2 linked regions of the Lujinxingia sediminis genome follow. The protein of the gene in region 2 interacts with the protein of the main gene of each other region in a pairwise test. Links are inferred from orthologs where the notes say so. Each region holds a gene or a part of one and is shown on either strand. Other genes may lie near its edges.

Region 1 (7,406 bases), on a different replicon or contig from region 2:
CGGCGTTATTAATGACGATGTCCAGGCGCCCAAAGCTCTCAATGGCGTGGGTCACCATCGCCTGCGCGTCGTCGGCGCTGGAGACCGAGCCGCGGTCGGCCACGGCCTTGCCGCCCAGCGCTTTGATCTCGTCGACGACCTTCTCAGCCAGGGCCTGCCCCTCATCCTCACCGTGGCGGCTCACGCCCAGATCGTTGACCACCACCGCCGCTCCAGCCTTCGCCAGGGCCAGCGCATACGCGCGCCCCAGCCCACCGCCGGCGCCGGTGATCAACGCAACCTTTCCATCAAACGCACCCATCTTCACTCCTCTCATTGCCGTGCTCTAAGAAGGCATCTTCAACATCGCTTCTCACCGCCCCGCGACGCCAGGTGCTCGCCAGCAGCCCCCGTGCCAACGCGCCCGCCCCGGCGGTCTGGACCATCACCTCACACACCATCATCAGGCGCACGTCCACCTCGCCCATGTCCTGCCCCGGAGCCGGACGACACACGCCCCCCCAACGCTGCATCGTCATCCTACCTGCTCGCCAGACTCAGCCCGGAGGCCAGGAGAACGCACGCCCGCCCAGCACATGCACGTGCAGATGAAAGACCGTCTGACCGACTTCCGCCCCGTTGTTGACCACCAGCCGAAAGCCGCTCTCCTCCAACCCCTCGATGCGCGCGACTTCTTTGGCCGCCAACATCAACGTGCCCAGCAAAAGCGCATCGTCTTCGTCGGCCTGCCCCACGTTGACGATGGGCTTTTTGGGGATCACCAGCACATGCACCGGCGCGGCCGGGTTGATATCCCGAAATGCCAGCACATCGTCGGTCTCGTAGACCTTATCGCAGGGAAGCTCCCCGCGAATGATTTTCGAAAAGATCGTCTCGTTGCTCACATCATCTCCTGACGTATTCAGATTTCATTCGGACTCATATCCCCCGAACCCTGCACACATGTTCCCAGGTGTCGCAAAACCATAGGCTCGCCGCAGCCCTTTGCCAAACCGGTTCACACGTTGTTTCAACTTCGCAGGCTCGGGCCTAACCCTCGTCCCCCTGCTCCTCCTCCGCAGTGACGCGGGGAGGACGCGGCCCCAGAAACGCGAGCGCGCCGGGCCGCACCGAAAACGCAAACTCCCGACCGGGAAAACTCTCCCCATCGAGGTTCAGCGGCACCTCCTCCTCAAAGCGAAGATGCGCCTCTTTGACCCGGCGGTAGACGATGTCGTGGCAGTCGGTGGCCTCGGGCTGACTGACCAGCTCGCGCATCTGCCGAACCATCTCGCTAAGCCCCATCGCCGGCACGATCACCAGATCGAGCAGGCCATCGTCGACCCGGGCCGCCGGGCAAAAGCTCCAGCCGCCGCCGGACTGCGGGCCGTTTCCCACAAAGATAAACGCCGCATCCCCCTCCCACTCCAACCCGGGAGCGCGGGCGTTAAGATGATGCACCGGCAGATCAAAAGCAGCGGGAATGGCTTTGACAAAATAGGCCAGACTTCCGGCCACATCTTTAAAGCCACGGGAGGTCTCGGCGGTGACCGTCGCGCCCGCCCCGGCAGTCGCCATGTTGATAAAATGACGATCGTTGATGCGCCCCACATCCACCGGCCAGGGCGCTTCATCAAGCCACCCGGCCAGCTGCGCGGGGCTCTCTTTTGGGTCGACCCCCAACGCGCCTAAAAAGTCGTTGCCGGTGCCGTAGGGAAGCCCGGCCATCGCCGGGCGCTGCGCCTCATCGAGCGCCATCAGCGCGTTGGCCACCTCATGCAACGTGCCGTCGCCGCCGCAGGCCACCACCAACTCTGCCCCGTCTTCGGCAGCCTCCCTCACCGCGCGCGCACCGTCACCCTCCTCCCAGGTGCAGCGCGGGCACACCCGGTAGCCCTTCTGGCGAAGCTCCCCCACAAGCTCACGCAACGCATCATCGGCCGCCGAGCTCGGGTTAAGCACCATGTAGATCGCCGCTTCTTTTTGGATCATCGCGAACCTCATCAAGAGTTCAGAGCGTCGCGCCGACGCACGTATTGAAATGCTGCTCGTCACGCTCTAACCTTCGCGCTGCACTCAACTTTCAAAGTGATTTTGTCGTCGCATCACCCGCGACGCCTCCGGAGGATAGGATGAACCGAGCGCTTTTACGACGTGTTCGCCGGCACATGCTCGCGAGCCTGATGATCATCACACTGAGCCTTACCCTGGGTGCGTGTGGCTCCGAGACAGGCGGAGCCAACACCCCGGACACAGGCGGTCTCACCGATGTGGGCACCGACGCCGATGATCCCGAAGACACCGAAGACACCGGTGACGCCGAAGATCCCGGCGACGCCGACAATTGCGACGTCTGCACCCCGGGCACCTCACGCTGCACCGACGAAGGCGCGCAAAACTGCGTGAGCCTTCAGGGCTGCGCACAGTGGGCCGACCCGGTGGTCTGCCAGACTGACGAAGTTTGCACCGGCGGGCGCTGCGCCGCAGGCTGCGAGGAGATCTGCGAGGTCGACGCCAGCGAGTGCGCCGGCGAAGGCGTGCGCACCTGCATCGAGAACATCGATGGCTGTCCGGAGTGGTCCGATGTTCAATCCTGCGAAGGCGACCTGATCTGCTCCGGCGGCCAATGCCAGTCGAGCTGCGAAGATGCCTGCACCGATGGCGAACTTCGCTGCGACGGCGACGGCGCCTTTCAGGCCTGCGAGCAACAGAGCACCGGATGCCTGGACTGGTCTGCCACCGAGTCCTGCGGCGAAAACCTCACCTGCGACGAAGGCATCTGCATCGGCTGCACCGATGGCGAGGAACGCTGCTCGGCCGACGCCACAAGCGTGGAGACCTGCCAGAGTGGCGCGTGGACTCCCAGCCAGTCCTGCCCCCTGAGCTGTTCGGCCGGCCAGTGCGACGATGAGGTTGCATGCCAGCCCGGCGTTCGCCGCTGCAACGGCCAGGTCGCCGAGCTCTGCAACGCCACTGGCACCGCCTACCTTCACGTGGCCACCTGTGCTGTGAGCTGCAACGCGGGTCTTTGCACCGGCGCCTGTGAGCCCGGTCAGCGGCGCTGCAACGGCCAGAACATCGAAACCTGCAACAGCTCTGGCACCGCCTGGGAAGTTGCCGAAACCTGCGCTGGCAGCTGCGACATCACCGCCGCAACCTGCGCACTTGATGAACTCGACATTAGCACCGACATCAACCTCGACGGACTCGTACTCGTCGACGGCCCCTTCATCGTGCGCCCCGGCGTCACGGTCACCAGCCCCACCGGTGACCTGACCATCCGCGCAAGCTCCATTCATGTGGAACTGGGCGGCTCCATCGTCCTCGCACCCACCGGCCAAACCGCCGCCGGCAGAGGTGTTGATGGTGTCTACTGCGCCTACCCCACCTACGTGTACACCGATGGCACCGGCGGGGGCTACGGCACCCGCGGCCAGGCGCAGACCTGCCGCTCCGGCGGCTCAATTCACGGAGTGGAACCCAACTCCGATGTCAGCGCCGGCAGCCCCGGAGGAAAAGGATACGGCAACAACGGCACCCCCGGCGGCCTGGGCGGCGGCCGCTTGAGTCTGGAGGCCAACACCATCCTCATTGAAGGCAGCCTGCGCGCCGACGGCCAGGATGTTCTGGACGGCGCCGCCTACCAGGGCGGCGCAGGCTCCGGCGGTGGCATTCGTCTGGCCGCCAACGACCTGACGGTCTCCGGCACCATCAGCGCCGCCGGTGGTATCACCGACAACGGCGCGGGCCACGGAGGTGAGGGCCGCCTCAAGCTCTTCTACGGCGACGCCATCGAGATCACCGGCACCGTCACCGGCGTCCTCACGCAAGACATCCTGCCGCCGCTCCAGCTTTTCAGTTCCACGCACCCGGTCAGCGATCGTGTCTATAACGACGACTTTGACACCATCGCGCTGAGCTGGGAGCGCCCCTTCCCCGGCCTGCAGGGCTACTACCACCGCGTCGATCGCAACCCCTACACCCTGGTGGAGCCCTCCAACGGTCAATTCACCGACCAGGATGTCATCACCTACACCCGCGACGACGTCGACGCTGGACGCAACTACCTGCACGTCACCTCGGTCGACAGCGGCTTTGAAGTCGGTGAGTCGCCCACTCACTTCACCGTGCGCCTGACCGACGGGCCCCCCACCCTCTCCAGCGACACTCACTCCAACTCCGCCAACTTCTACACCAACGACGACGCCTTCATCCGCTGGACCGATCGCCACGACGACAGCAACTTCACCGGCTACCGCTACGTCATCGATCGTTTTGGTGACACCATCCCCACCCACGACGATCTCGCCCTCCCGGTCACCCAGAAGCAGATCCTGCTGGCCGACCTCGATCCGGGCATCTGGGCCTTCCATCTGGTTTCGGTTGACACCATGGGCTACCTCAACCGGACCGCCTCCACCTACGTGCTGCGCATCGGCGAGGATCCCGGCAAAGGCTCGGTCAGCGGCATTGTCACCGACAGCAGCGGGCAGCCTGTGGCAAACGCCACCATCTCGCTCAACCGCGGGCTTATCAACAGCACAGTGCCCGCGATGCACACCACCGCCAGTGGCACCTTCAACCTGCAGAACGTGCCGGCCGGTGAGTGGGAAGTGGGCGTCTACATCGAAAGCTCCACCACCGGAACCTTCGAGCTCACCCACACCCACGACATCGTGGTCAACGCCGATCTGACCACCAACGTCACGGTCACCATGCCCTGATCGTGTTCACATAACGCGGTGTCATGCGTTTTTACAGGACACCCCGCGAAACCCCCGGCAGGCGCAAAAATCACCCTTTGATTTTTGCGCCTGCTTTGCTTAACGTCCCTTCCATTGACGCAATGTAACACGTGCTCACCAGCACGAAGCCCCCGAAAGGCGCTTCTGACTGGGGAGTCAGTTTCGGGTTTGATCCCCGTTCCCGCTTATGCTTTGGTATCCCCACTTCGTTCCATAATGCTGATTCCGCCCCCTTCAAAGGAGTCTCCATGCGCTACAACTTTGGCCCAAAAGCCAGCTGGTTCGCGCTGCTTTTGAGCGCATTGCTCATGGCCACGGCCTGTAACACCACCGATCCCACCAACACTCAGCCTACCCCCGATAACCAGGTCGGCGAGGATACCGGAAACAATCCCGGTCCCGAAGACGACACCGGAAACAATCCCGGTCCCGAAGACGACACCGGAAACAATCCCGGTCCTGAAGATGACACCGGAAACAATCCCGGCCCTGAAGACGACGCCGGAAACAATCCCGGTCCTGAAGACGATGCCGGAAACACCCCCGAGCCAGCAGCGCCCGTGGGCTCGATCGTGCAACAGAGCGCCGGCGCCCAGAGCGCCAGCTCGGAGAGCTACCAGCTGCGCCTCAACCTCGGCGCTCCGACCGCAGCTCCCGCAGAGAGTTCCAGCTACAAAGCTCGACCGGCCGTAGGTGCCGGCAACTAATACGGATGGATGAACGCCCCCAACGCTCTGACCCAGACCTATCTGTACCTTCCAGACAAAACTCAACTCAGGGGAGAAAACATGAACACTTCCAGACTGCTCACCGGCCTCGCCACCGCCCTGGCCGCCACCGCCCTTGCGCTGCCCTCCGCGCTTGCTGAAACGCCCGCGCTCTACCCGGTTCAGGGCTACCTCACCGACGCCGATGGCGCTCCCATCGACGGCGAACTCGACATCCGCTTTCGCCTCTACGATGCGTCTGAAAACGACGTCTTCACCGAGCTTGCCACGGTGAACATCGACAACGGCGCCTTCACTCACTACGTCGGCTCGGTCGAGAGCCTCGACGCCGAACTTTTTGCGCAATTCTCCGAGCTGAGCCTGGGCGTCAAGGTCGGCACCGACAGCGAAATGAGCCCCCGCATGGCTGTGGGCTCGGTGCCCTACGCCGCGCGTGCCAACAGCGCCGCGGTGGCCGACGTCGCCGCCGAACTCGCCGGCTTCAATTTGTTGGACTTCGTCCCCCGCGACGAGGCGGCTTCCATCACCGCCGGCATGCTCGCCGAGGGGTCTGTCGATGTCGCGGCGGTCGACGGTGCTCAGCCCATCTACCGCGTGACCAACGATTTTTGCGACGTACGTCCAGGGACGCTCTCGTTTAGAAGCAAATGCTACGCCAACCAGAAGCACGTCGATAGCTGCAACAACACATGTAACAGGCAAACTCGCGCGCGTATGTGTAATGGCCATTGTGGATGCGTTAATCACACCATCATCTTAACCCCCTGCCCTATCGGACAAGTTTGTCCGCCGCCTCCCCCCAACCCCTGGCCCTCCGCTCCGCAATGCGACAACGAGCTGGTCGGCCACATCCTGCCCCAGTGATGCCTCACCCATCACTGCCGCAAAAAGCTAAGGCGCCACAGCGCGCCTGAACCCTGCAGCCCGCACTCCATGAACCCGCCCAGGCCCATCCTGTGGCGGGTTTTGGAGTTCTTGGCCGGGCGTCAGGCCTTTTTGCATGTTCGGACGCCTGGCACCCGATCTTCTGCATCTGCTCTGCGCCCATGTTCGGACGCCTGGCACCCGAGCTTCTCGAACGCCTGGCACCCGATCTTCTGCATCTGCTCTGCGCCCATGTTCGGACGCCTGGCACCCGATCTTCTCGGACGCCTGGCACCCGATCTTCTGCATCTGATCCACGCCCATGTTCGGACGCCTGGCACCCGATCTTCTCGCCATGTTCGAACGCCTGGCACCCCATCCCCCCGGATATCATTCATGGCATAGCTCAGGGCAGCGCGCGCATCGCATCCTCAAAAGGACGCACCCGGTTGCCGTAAAAGTAGATGACCTCAAGCTTCTGCAACATCACCCCGTCAGCCCAGGTCTTGACCACCTCGGGCACGTGGTACATGCGCAGATACTCCAGCCCCTCGTAGACCACCCGGTCGGGCGCGGCCTCGTGCAAAAAGGGTGAGAGCTGCACCTTGCCACTGCGCTCCAGAGTCTTGAGGCGAGCGAGCGCATCTTCCACCCCGGCGTGGACCTCCTCCCAGGGCAAAATCTCCTCGGCCCCAAAACGCACCAGCCGGTAAACATCCCAGCCCGGAAATCGCCGCTGCAGACGATCGAAAAGCACCCAGCTCACCACCTGCGTGGGCATCAATACCGTATGCTCAAGAAAGGCCTGCGCGATGCGCTCACCGGTATGGCGGGTGTACTGGCGGTCGCGGGCAGCGTCTTCAACCACCTCGCCAGTGCGCGCCGAACGCACATAATCGATGCGATTCACGCGCCGCCCCCGGCTATCGTAGCTCTCCCCGTCGACCCGCACCCGATTGCCAAAGGTATCCAGCGGCTCGCCAAAACGCAGGATCGTGGTGGAATCCATCTTCATCGTATTCATCACAAAACGCGTGATCGCCGAGAGCTGATTGAACTCATCATTCTCCAGCAGGTAGCGCCCCTTGCC
Region 2 (7,263 bases):
GGGGGCACCGAGGGCTCCTACTTCTACTCCAAGCCGATCCTCCTGATGTGGATGATGGCGATCGGTATGGAGATCTTCGGCGTCAACGCGTTTGCCGTGCGTCTGGGGGTGGCGCTGATCGGCGCGCTGGGCATCATGTCGGTCTATGCCTTCGGGGCGACGGTCTTTAAGCGCCGTGCCGGCGGGTTGATGGCGCTGGTGCTCGCAAGCTCCCCCTTCTGGTTTATGCTCGGGCGGCAGGCCCAGACCGACATGCCTTTTGTGGGCATGATGACGGTGGGCATGTGCTTCTTTATGATGGGGGCCTTTGGTAAAGATCGCGATATGCTGGCCAGCAAGTTCACCTATGCGCTGGGCCTGGGTTGGATCGGCGTGCTGACCATCCCGCAGATATCGCTTGTGCTCATCGGCCTCTCGCGTTGGCGAGGCCCGAAGAACGCGCTGATGGACGCGTTGGGCGATTCGGTCAACCTGGTGGTGATCGTCTTCGGTGTGATCTTCATCCTCAGCGCCCTCCTGATCGTCGCCGGGCTCGTCTGGAACCACACTCGCCGCAAGAAGATCGCGCTGGCCGGGGTGCTGCTGACCTGGGCGCCGCTCTTTGCGACTCTGCTCGGCGTGCTGATTACCGCTGCAGATCGCCCTCGCGCGTTGCTGGGATGGTTTGTCTGGGGCCCCACCCAGGCCGCCCTCTACGCCTCGTGCGTGCTCGGCGTTCTCTACCTGACGCTGGAGCGACCCACGGTGCATCGCGGTCGCATCTACATGCTCACCTTCTATGCCTTCATCGGGCTTGCGACGCTGGCCAAGGGGTTGCTGGGCTTTATGCTGCCCGGCGCGGTGCTCTTCCTCTACATTTTGATCACGCGGGAATGGTCGCTGATGAAGCGGGTAGAGTTCTGGCGCGGCGTGCTGGTGTTTATCGCGGTGGCTTTCCCCTGGTACGCCGCGATGCTGATTCGGCACCACCCGGGCTTCTGGAACCGCTTCTTTGTGCACGATCACTTTAAGCGCCTTACAAGTGGCGTACACCAGCTGACCACCGGCTCTTTTGAGCACTTTTTGCGTTGGCTGGGTTACGGGCTCTTTCCCTGGGTGGGCTTTGTGCCGGCGGCGATCGCCCGTTTCTTCGGCGGCCATAAGGTGCGGCTTAACAGCGACGAGGGCCGCGCAAGCCTGATGTTGCTGATGTGGGCGCTGGTGGCCTTTACGCTCTTTACGCTCTCGAGCACGAAGTTCCACCACTACATCTTTCCGGTGGTGCCGGCGCTGGCGATGCTGGTGGCGTTGGCGATCGATGATCTGCTCGACGGCGACCTTCCCCTGGGGGGGGCGCTCTTTGGAGTGGGCGCGGTGATCGCGGCGGTGATCGCTGTGGAGTTTGTGCTCGACCCGCAGCAGATCAAAAACCTCTTCTCCTACCGCTACGAGCGCGAATGGAACCACGGGGCGTGGGACCCGTACTTCCAGACCTGGCTCAAACCCATTGTGACCCTCTGCGTGCTGGGTGCGCTGGGGATGGGGCTTGCCCGCGGCGAACGCGTGCGCAGAGTGGCGCTGGGCGTTACCGGGGTCGGAGCACTTGCGATGGCGTTTTTCTGCCTGAACATCTACATGCCGACCATCAGCTCGACGATGAGCCAGAAGCAGCTATGGGACCGCTACTACGATCTCTGCACCGAGGTGGAAGCTCCACCCGGGGCCGATACCCGCAAGACGTACTGTGAGGAGCCGGTGATCGCCTATCGCCTCAACTGGCGTGGCGAGGTCTACCACACCCACAACCTGGTCATTCCCATTCGCAGCGATGAGGACTGGGAGAAGTATAAAAAAGAGCAGACGGAAGGACCGATCTACGCGATCATGCAGAACGTGCGCTACCGCGGGGAGTTTCAGCGAAAGCTCCCCGAACGCTGGAAAGGCCAGGCCTGCCTTGTGCACAACGAGAATCTGAAGTTTGTGCTGGCCAAGGTCCCCTGCGCGCCCGATGACCCGGCGCGCGTGGACGATGCCGAGAAGAAGAGTGACGCGGAGCGTTAAGTCGCCCGAATTTTCAAACGTGACGCGCGGCGTTAATCGCGGCGATGGTAATGTTCTCAACGGCTTAGGGCGCCTTCCCAATCGGGGGCATTGCTGTTACGCTCTGCGCGCCCTGGCGCACCCAAAATCGGTCCCTACCCTTGGGCCCGCGCAAGCAAGCATAACTGTTGGTTTTAGTGACAAAGTCTTCGACGGAGATAGTCAATGAGCACAGCGAAGTTGACCCTGAATGGCAACGAGTACGAACTTCCCACCTTCGTGGGCAGTGAAGGTGAGGTCGCGATCGAGATCGCCAAGCTGCGGGGCACCACCGGGGCAGTGACCCTGGACAGCGGCTACGGCAACACGGGTTCTTGCAAGAGCGAGATCACGTTTATCGATGGCGAGAAGGGCATCCTTCGCTACCGCGGCTACTCCATTGAGGAGCTTGCTGAGAAGGTCTCCTTTGAAGAGGTCGCCTATCTGGTGATCTGGGGTGAGCTTCCCACTGCCGACCAGCTCAAGAGCTTCACCGCGCGTCTGGAGGAGTACGCCATCGTCGATGAGGGCGTGAAGACGATCCTCTCGGGCTTCCCGCGCACCGCGCACCCGATGGCGATGCTGGGCGCTGTGATGGCTTCGTTCGGTTCCTTTGTGGAGACCACCGGCGACTCTGAGGAAGACATCCTGCGTATCATCGCCGGGATGAACTCGCTTGCAGCCTACATCTACCGCTACCGCCGTGGTCTTCCCTACGTTTACCCGGCCAGGGGCCTGAGCTACTCCGGTCAGTTCCTCCACCAGATGTGGGGCGAGCCCACCGGTGAGCCGAAGATCAACTCGGCGGTTGAGCAGGCGCTCAACAAGCTCTTGATCCTTCACGCCGACCACGAGCAGAACTGCAGCGCCTCGACGGTGCGCATGGTGGGCAGCGCCCACGCCTCGCTCTATGCCTCGATCTCGGCCGGTGTCGGCGCGCTCTCCGGCCCCTTGCACGGTGGTGCCAACCAGGCCGTGCTCGAGATGCTCGAAGAGATCCAGAACGACGGCGGCGACTTTGAGAAGTACGTCGGTCTGGCCAAAGACAAAGAGTCGGGCTTCCGCCTGATGGGCTTTGGCCACCGCGTCTACAAGAACTTCGACCCCCGCGCCAAGATCCTTAAGGCGGCTTGCGACGACGTGCTTGACTCGCTGGGCGTTGACGATCCCCTCCTCGACATCGCCAAGAAGCTCGAGAAGGTCGCGCTCGAAGACGAGTTCTTCGTCAAGCGTAAGCTCTACCCCAACGTCGACTTCTACAGCGGCATCATCTACCGCGCGCTGAACATCCCCACCGAGATGTTCACCGTGATGTTCGCCCTGGGTCGCGTGCCGGGCTGGATCGCGCAGTGGCACGAGATGCGCAATGACCCGACCGGTCGCATTCACCGCCCGCGTCAGATCTACACCGGCGCCACCGAGCGCGCCGTCACTCCGATCTCCGAGCGCTAAGTCGCCGGTGATTCAGGTGTAGAAACACACGAACGGGCCCCGAACCATCGGGGCCCGTTTTTTTCGGCCATGGATCGGGCGTTGTGCCGCCACATAGGAGCCTTCATCGCATGCCGAAAAATGGATGCGCCGAAGCCCGGCTCGTTTCATGGAGCAACAAAAAAAACCGCGACCCTGTGAAGAGTCGCGGCTTTGCTGATTGCCTGATGGAAAGGCTTAGAGCGGAATGTTGCCGTGCTTACGGGGCAGGTTCTCCGCGCGCTTGTTCTCAAGCATCTCCAGGGCTTGAATCAGGCGCGGACGGGTGTCGCGGGGGAAGATGATCTCGTCGATGTACCCGAGCTCCGCGGCCTTGAAGGGGTTGGCAAAGGTCTCGCGGTACTCGGCGACGAGCTCGTCTTTGCGGGCGACGGGGTCGTCGGCCTCAGCGAGCTCTTTGCGGAAGATAATGTTCACCGCGCCGTCCGGTCCCATCACGGCGATCTCGCCGGTGGGGTAGGCGAAGTTGATGTCGGCGCCGATATGCTTGGAGCTCATCACGTCGTAGGCGCCGCCGTAGGCCTTGCGGGTGATCAGCGTGACTTTGGGCACAGTGGCTTCCGCGTATGCGAAGAGGAGCTTCGCGCCGTGTTTGATGATGCCGCCGTACTCCTGGTCGACGCCGGGGAGGAAGCCTGGCACGTCCACCAGCGTCACGATGGGGATGTTAAAGGCGTCGCAGAAGCGCACAAAACGCGCGCCTTTGAGGCTGGCATTGATGTCCAGGCAGCCGGCCAGGTGAGCGGGCTGGTTGGCGACAATACCCACCGAACGGCCGCCCAGGCGGGCGAAGCCCACGACCATGTTGCGGGCAAAAGCCTCCTGAACTTCAAAGAAATAGCCGTCATCGACGACATGCCCGATGAGCTCTTTGATGTCGTAGGGCTTCGACGGATTCTCCGGCACCAGGGCGTCGAGTGCGGCGTCGCGGCGGTCAAACGCGTCATCGGTCGGCACGAAGGGCGCGTCTTCGGCGTTGTTGGAGGGCACAAAGGAGAGGAGCTCGCGGATCTTGGCGATGCACTCCTCCTCGGTCTGGGTCTCAAAGTGGGAGACGCCGCTGGTCTCACTGTGCACGTGTGCGCCGCCCAGCTCCTGCTTGGTAACCTCCTGGCTGGTGACCGTTTTCACGACCTCCGGGCCGGTGATGAACATGTAGGAGGTGTCCTGCACCATGAAGATAAAGTCGGTGATGGCCGGGCTGTAGACTGCGCCGCCGGCGCAGGGCCCCATAATCGCCGAGATCTGCGGGACGACGCCGCTGGCACGCACGTTGCGGTAGAAGATGTCGGCGTAACCAGCGAGGCTCGCCACACCCTCCTGGATGCGCGCCCCGCCGGAGTCGTTAAGCCCGATAACCGGTGCGCCACACTTTGTGGCGAGATCCATGACCTTGCAGATCTTCTCGGCGTAGGCGCCGCTTAAGCTTCCGCCAAAGACGGTGAAGTCCTGGGCGAAGACGTAGACCAGGCGACCGTCGACCTTACCGTAGCCTGTGACCACGCCGTCGCCGGGGATCTTCTGGTCGGCCATGCCGAAGTCGTTGCAGCGATTGGTGACGAACTTGTCGAGCTCCACGAAGGTGCCGGCGTCGAGGAGCAGGTCGATGCGCTCGCGCGCGGTGAGCTTGCCGGCTTCGTGCTGGCGATCGATGCGGGCCTGGCCGCCACCGAGCTCGGCGGCGTCGTTAAGCTCCTGGAGACGTTCGGCGTTGGACTTGGTGGTCATGGGCACAACCTCGGATCAGAGAGACGTGGACAGATGCCGCGAGTTGATTCGATGGGAGGGGGGGGCTCCGCTCGCGCTCAGACCGAAGAAGGGTTGAGCGAGAAGATGCTGGCGAGTCGGAGCCTGTAAATGACGTCAGTCGGCGTTGAGCGTGTCGAGGAAGAGTTCTTCGTAGCGAATTGCGGACTCCCGCCAGGAGAAGTCGCGAGCCATGTCGCGCACCATCAGGGGGCGCCACTTTCGGAAGTTTCGGTAGGCCGAGCCTGCGCGCTCGATGGCGCCGGCCAGCGCGTCGGCGCTGTGCTCGGTAAAGACAAAGCCGGTGCCGTTTTCAGGGTCTTCCCGAAGATCGGTGACCGTGTCGGCCAGTCCGCCGGTGGCGTGAACGACGGGCACGGTGCCATAGCGCATCGCGTAGATCTGCGTGAGCCCGCAGGGCTCAAAGCGGCTGGGCACGAGCAGCATGTCGGCGCTGGCTTGAATGCGGTGGGCCATCGCCTCGTCGTGACCGCCCAGGATGCGGGCACGGCGAGGGAACTCCTCTTCAAGTTGTTGGAGCTCTTTCAGAACCTTGTCAGGGCCATCGCCGAGAATCACGAGCTGGAAGCCGTCGCGCTCGTCTTTGAGCTCGGAGAGCAAGGAGCGAATGGCCGGCACCACAAGGTCGACACCCTTTTGCTCGGTGAGGCGGCTGACCATGCCGACCAGTGGCAGGGTGGGGCGTACGGGAAGGCCCAGGCTGTGCTGAAGGTGGGCTTTGTTCTGGCGTTTGCCGTTGAGGGTTTCAACGGTGTAGCGCACCTCAATGAATCGGTCGACGTCGGGCGACCAGACGCCGTAGTCGGCACCGTTAAGAACTCCGTGCACGTCTTCTTTGCGTGCCTGGAGTACGTCATGAAGCCCAAAGCCCGCCTTCGCGGACTGAATCTCGCGGGCGTAGGTGGGACTGACCGTGGTGATAAGGTCAGCGTAGCGGAGCGCGCCGGCCAGGTAGTTCAGATCACCGCTCGCATCGAGAAGTTCGCTCTCAGCGTTGTATTTACGAGGCAGGCCGGTGGCTTTGAACTGCGTCGCATCGAACTTACCCTGGAAGGCCAGGTTGTGAATGGTCATCACGTAGCGGGTCTGGGCGAGTTCATCGGCGTAGTAATGCTTGCCGTAGATGGGGACCAGGCCGGTGTGCCAGTCGTTGCAATGGATGACGTCGATGGCCATCGGAGAGCTGATGGCCAGCTCGACGACCGCACGGCTGAAGAAGGCAAAACGCTCGGCGTTGTCTTCAAAACCCTGGTCGTCGTAGCCGTAGAGGCCGTCGCGGTCGAAGTAGTCCGGGGCGTCGACAAAGAAGACGCGTACGCCGCTGTCGAGACGAGATTCCCAGATGGTGACTTCGAGTTTGGATTGGTTCTTGCTCTTGCGCGGAACTTCCAGCGGGTTGAGGCGGCGGCTTAGTCGCATCGCCTCCGGGTCGAGGTGCTTGTAGAGGGGGGTGACGATGGAGACGTTATGGCCGCGACGTGCCAGCGCCTGGGGCAGGCTGGCGGCGACATCGGCAAGGCCCCCGGTCTTGGAGAAGGGGGCGACTTCGCTGGAGGCGAAGAGCACATTGAGCCGACGTCGGCCCATCTGGGAGTTGGTGTCTTTGGTCTTGATGTAGCGGCTCAAATCCATCGTATTTTTCCGTCAGCTGTTCAGTTCGCGCAGGTGGCGCGCGGCCACCTCCGAGGCGGTGGCGTTGATGTAGGCGCCCGAGCCCCACTCAAACCCTCCGTGGGTGCTCAACCGGGGGAGCATTTCCAGGTGCCAGTGATAGTATGCTTTGTCGGCGAACGCAAAGGGGGCGCTGTGCAAGACGAGGTTATGGTCAACGCGGCCGATGGCCTGCTCCCAGAGCTGGAGGATACGTCGGGTGTGACGTGCGAGCGATGTGAGGTCCCGGTGTGAGGCATGAGCGAAGTCTGCGCTGTGGGCGCGGGGAGCAATCCA

Evidence for each region.
Region 1: the proteins of EA187_RS05535 (region 2) and EA187_RS07810 interact in binary tests that used the Escherichia coli proteins (3 or more experiments, as listed by UniProt). The link is inferred for Lujinxingia sediminis from one-to-one orthologs.

The regions. Positions count from the first base shown.
Region 1 is NZ_SADD01000002.1:571,557-578,962, forward strand. Bases 1-2,929 are described here. They hold EA187_RS07810 (YegS/Rv2252/BmrU family lipid kinase), read right to left. Parts: upstream 1,972-2,929; coding sequence 1,030-1,971; downstream 1-1,029. Other genes in these bases: EA187_RS07795 (SDR family NAD(P)-dependent oxidoreductase), read right to left, coding at 1-301; EA187_RS07800 (hypothetical protein), read right to left, coding at 288-518; EA187_RS07805 (histidine triad nucleotide-binding protein), read right to left, coding at 537-884; EA187_RS07815 (carboxypeptidase-like regulatory domain-containing protein), read left to right, coding at 2,112-2,929. Also shown: more of EA187_RS07815, read left to right, coding at 2,930-4,703; EA187_RS20945 (hypothetical protein), read left to right, coding at 4,973-5,431; EA187_RS07825 (hypothetical protein), read left to right, coding at 5,513-6,316; EA187_RS07830 (1-acyl-sn-glycerol-3-phosphate acyltransferase), read right to left, coding at 6,723-7,406. UniProt on the Escherichia coli protein: In vitro phosphorylates phosphatidylglycerol but not diacylglycerol; the in vivo substrate is unknown.
Region 2 is NZ_SADD01000001.1:1,366,251-1,373,513, reverse strand. The notes cover bases 1,592-4,377. They hold EA187_RS05535 (citrate synthase), read left to right. Parts: upstream 1,592-2,244; coding sequence 2,245-3,510; downstream 3,511-4,377. Other genes in these bases: EA187_RS05530 (acyl-CoA carboxylase subunit beta), read right to left, coding at 3,727-4,377; EA187_RS05540 (glycosyltransferase family 39 protein), read left to right, coding at 1,592-2,040. In the rest of the region: more of EA187_RS05540, read left to right, coding at 1-1,591; more of EA187_RS05530, read right to left, coding at 4,378-5,277; glycogen synthase GlgA, read right to left, coding at 5,413-6,948; EA187_RS05520 (galactose-1-phosphate uridylyltransferase), read right to left, coding at 6,961-7,263.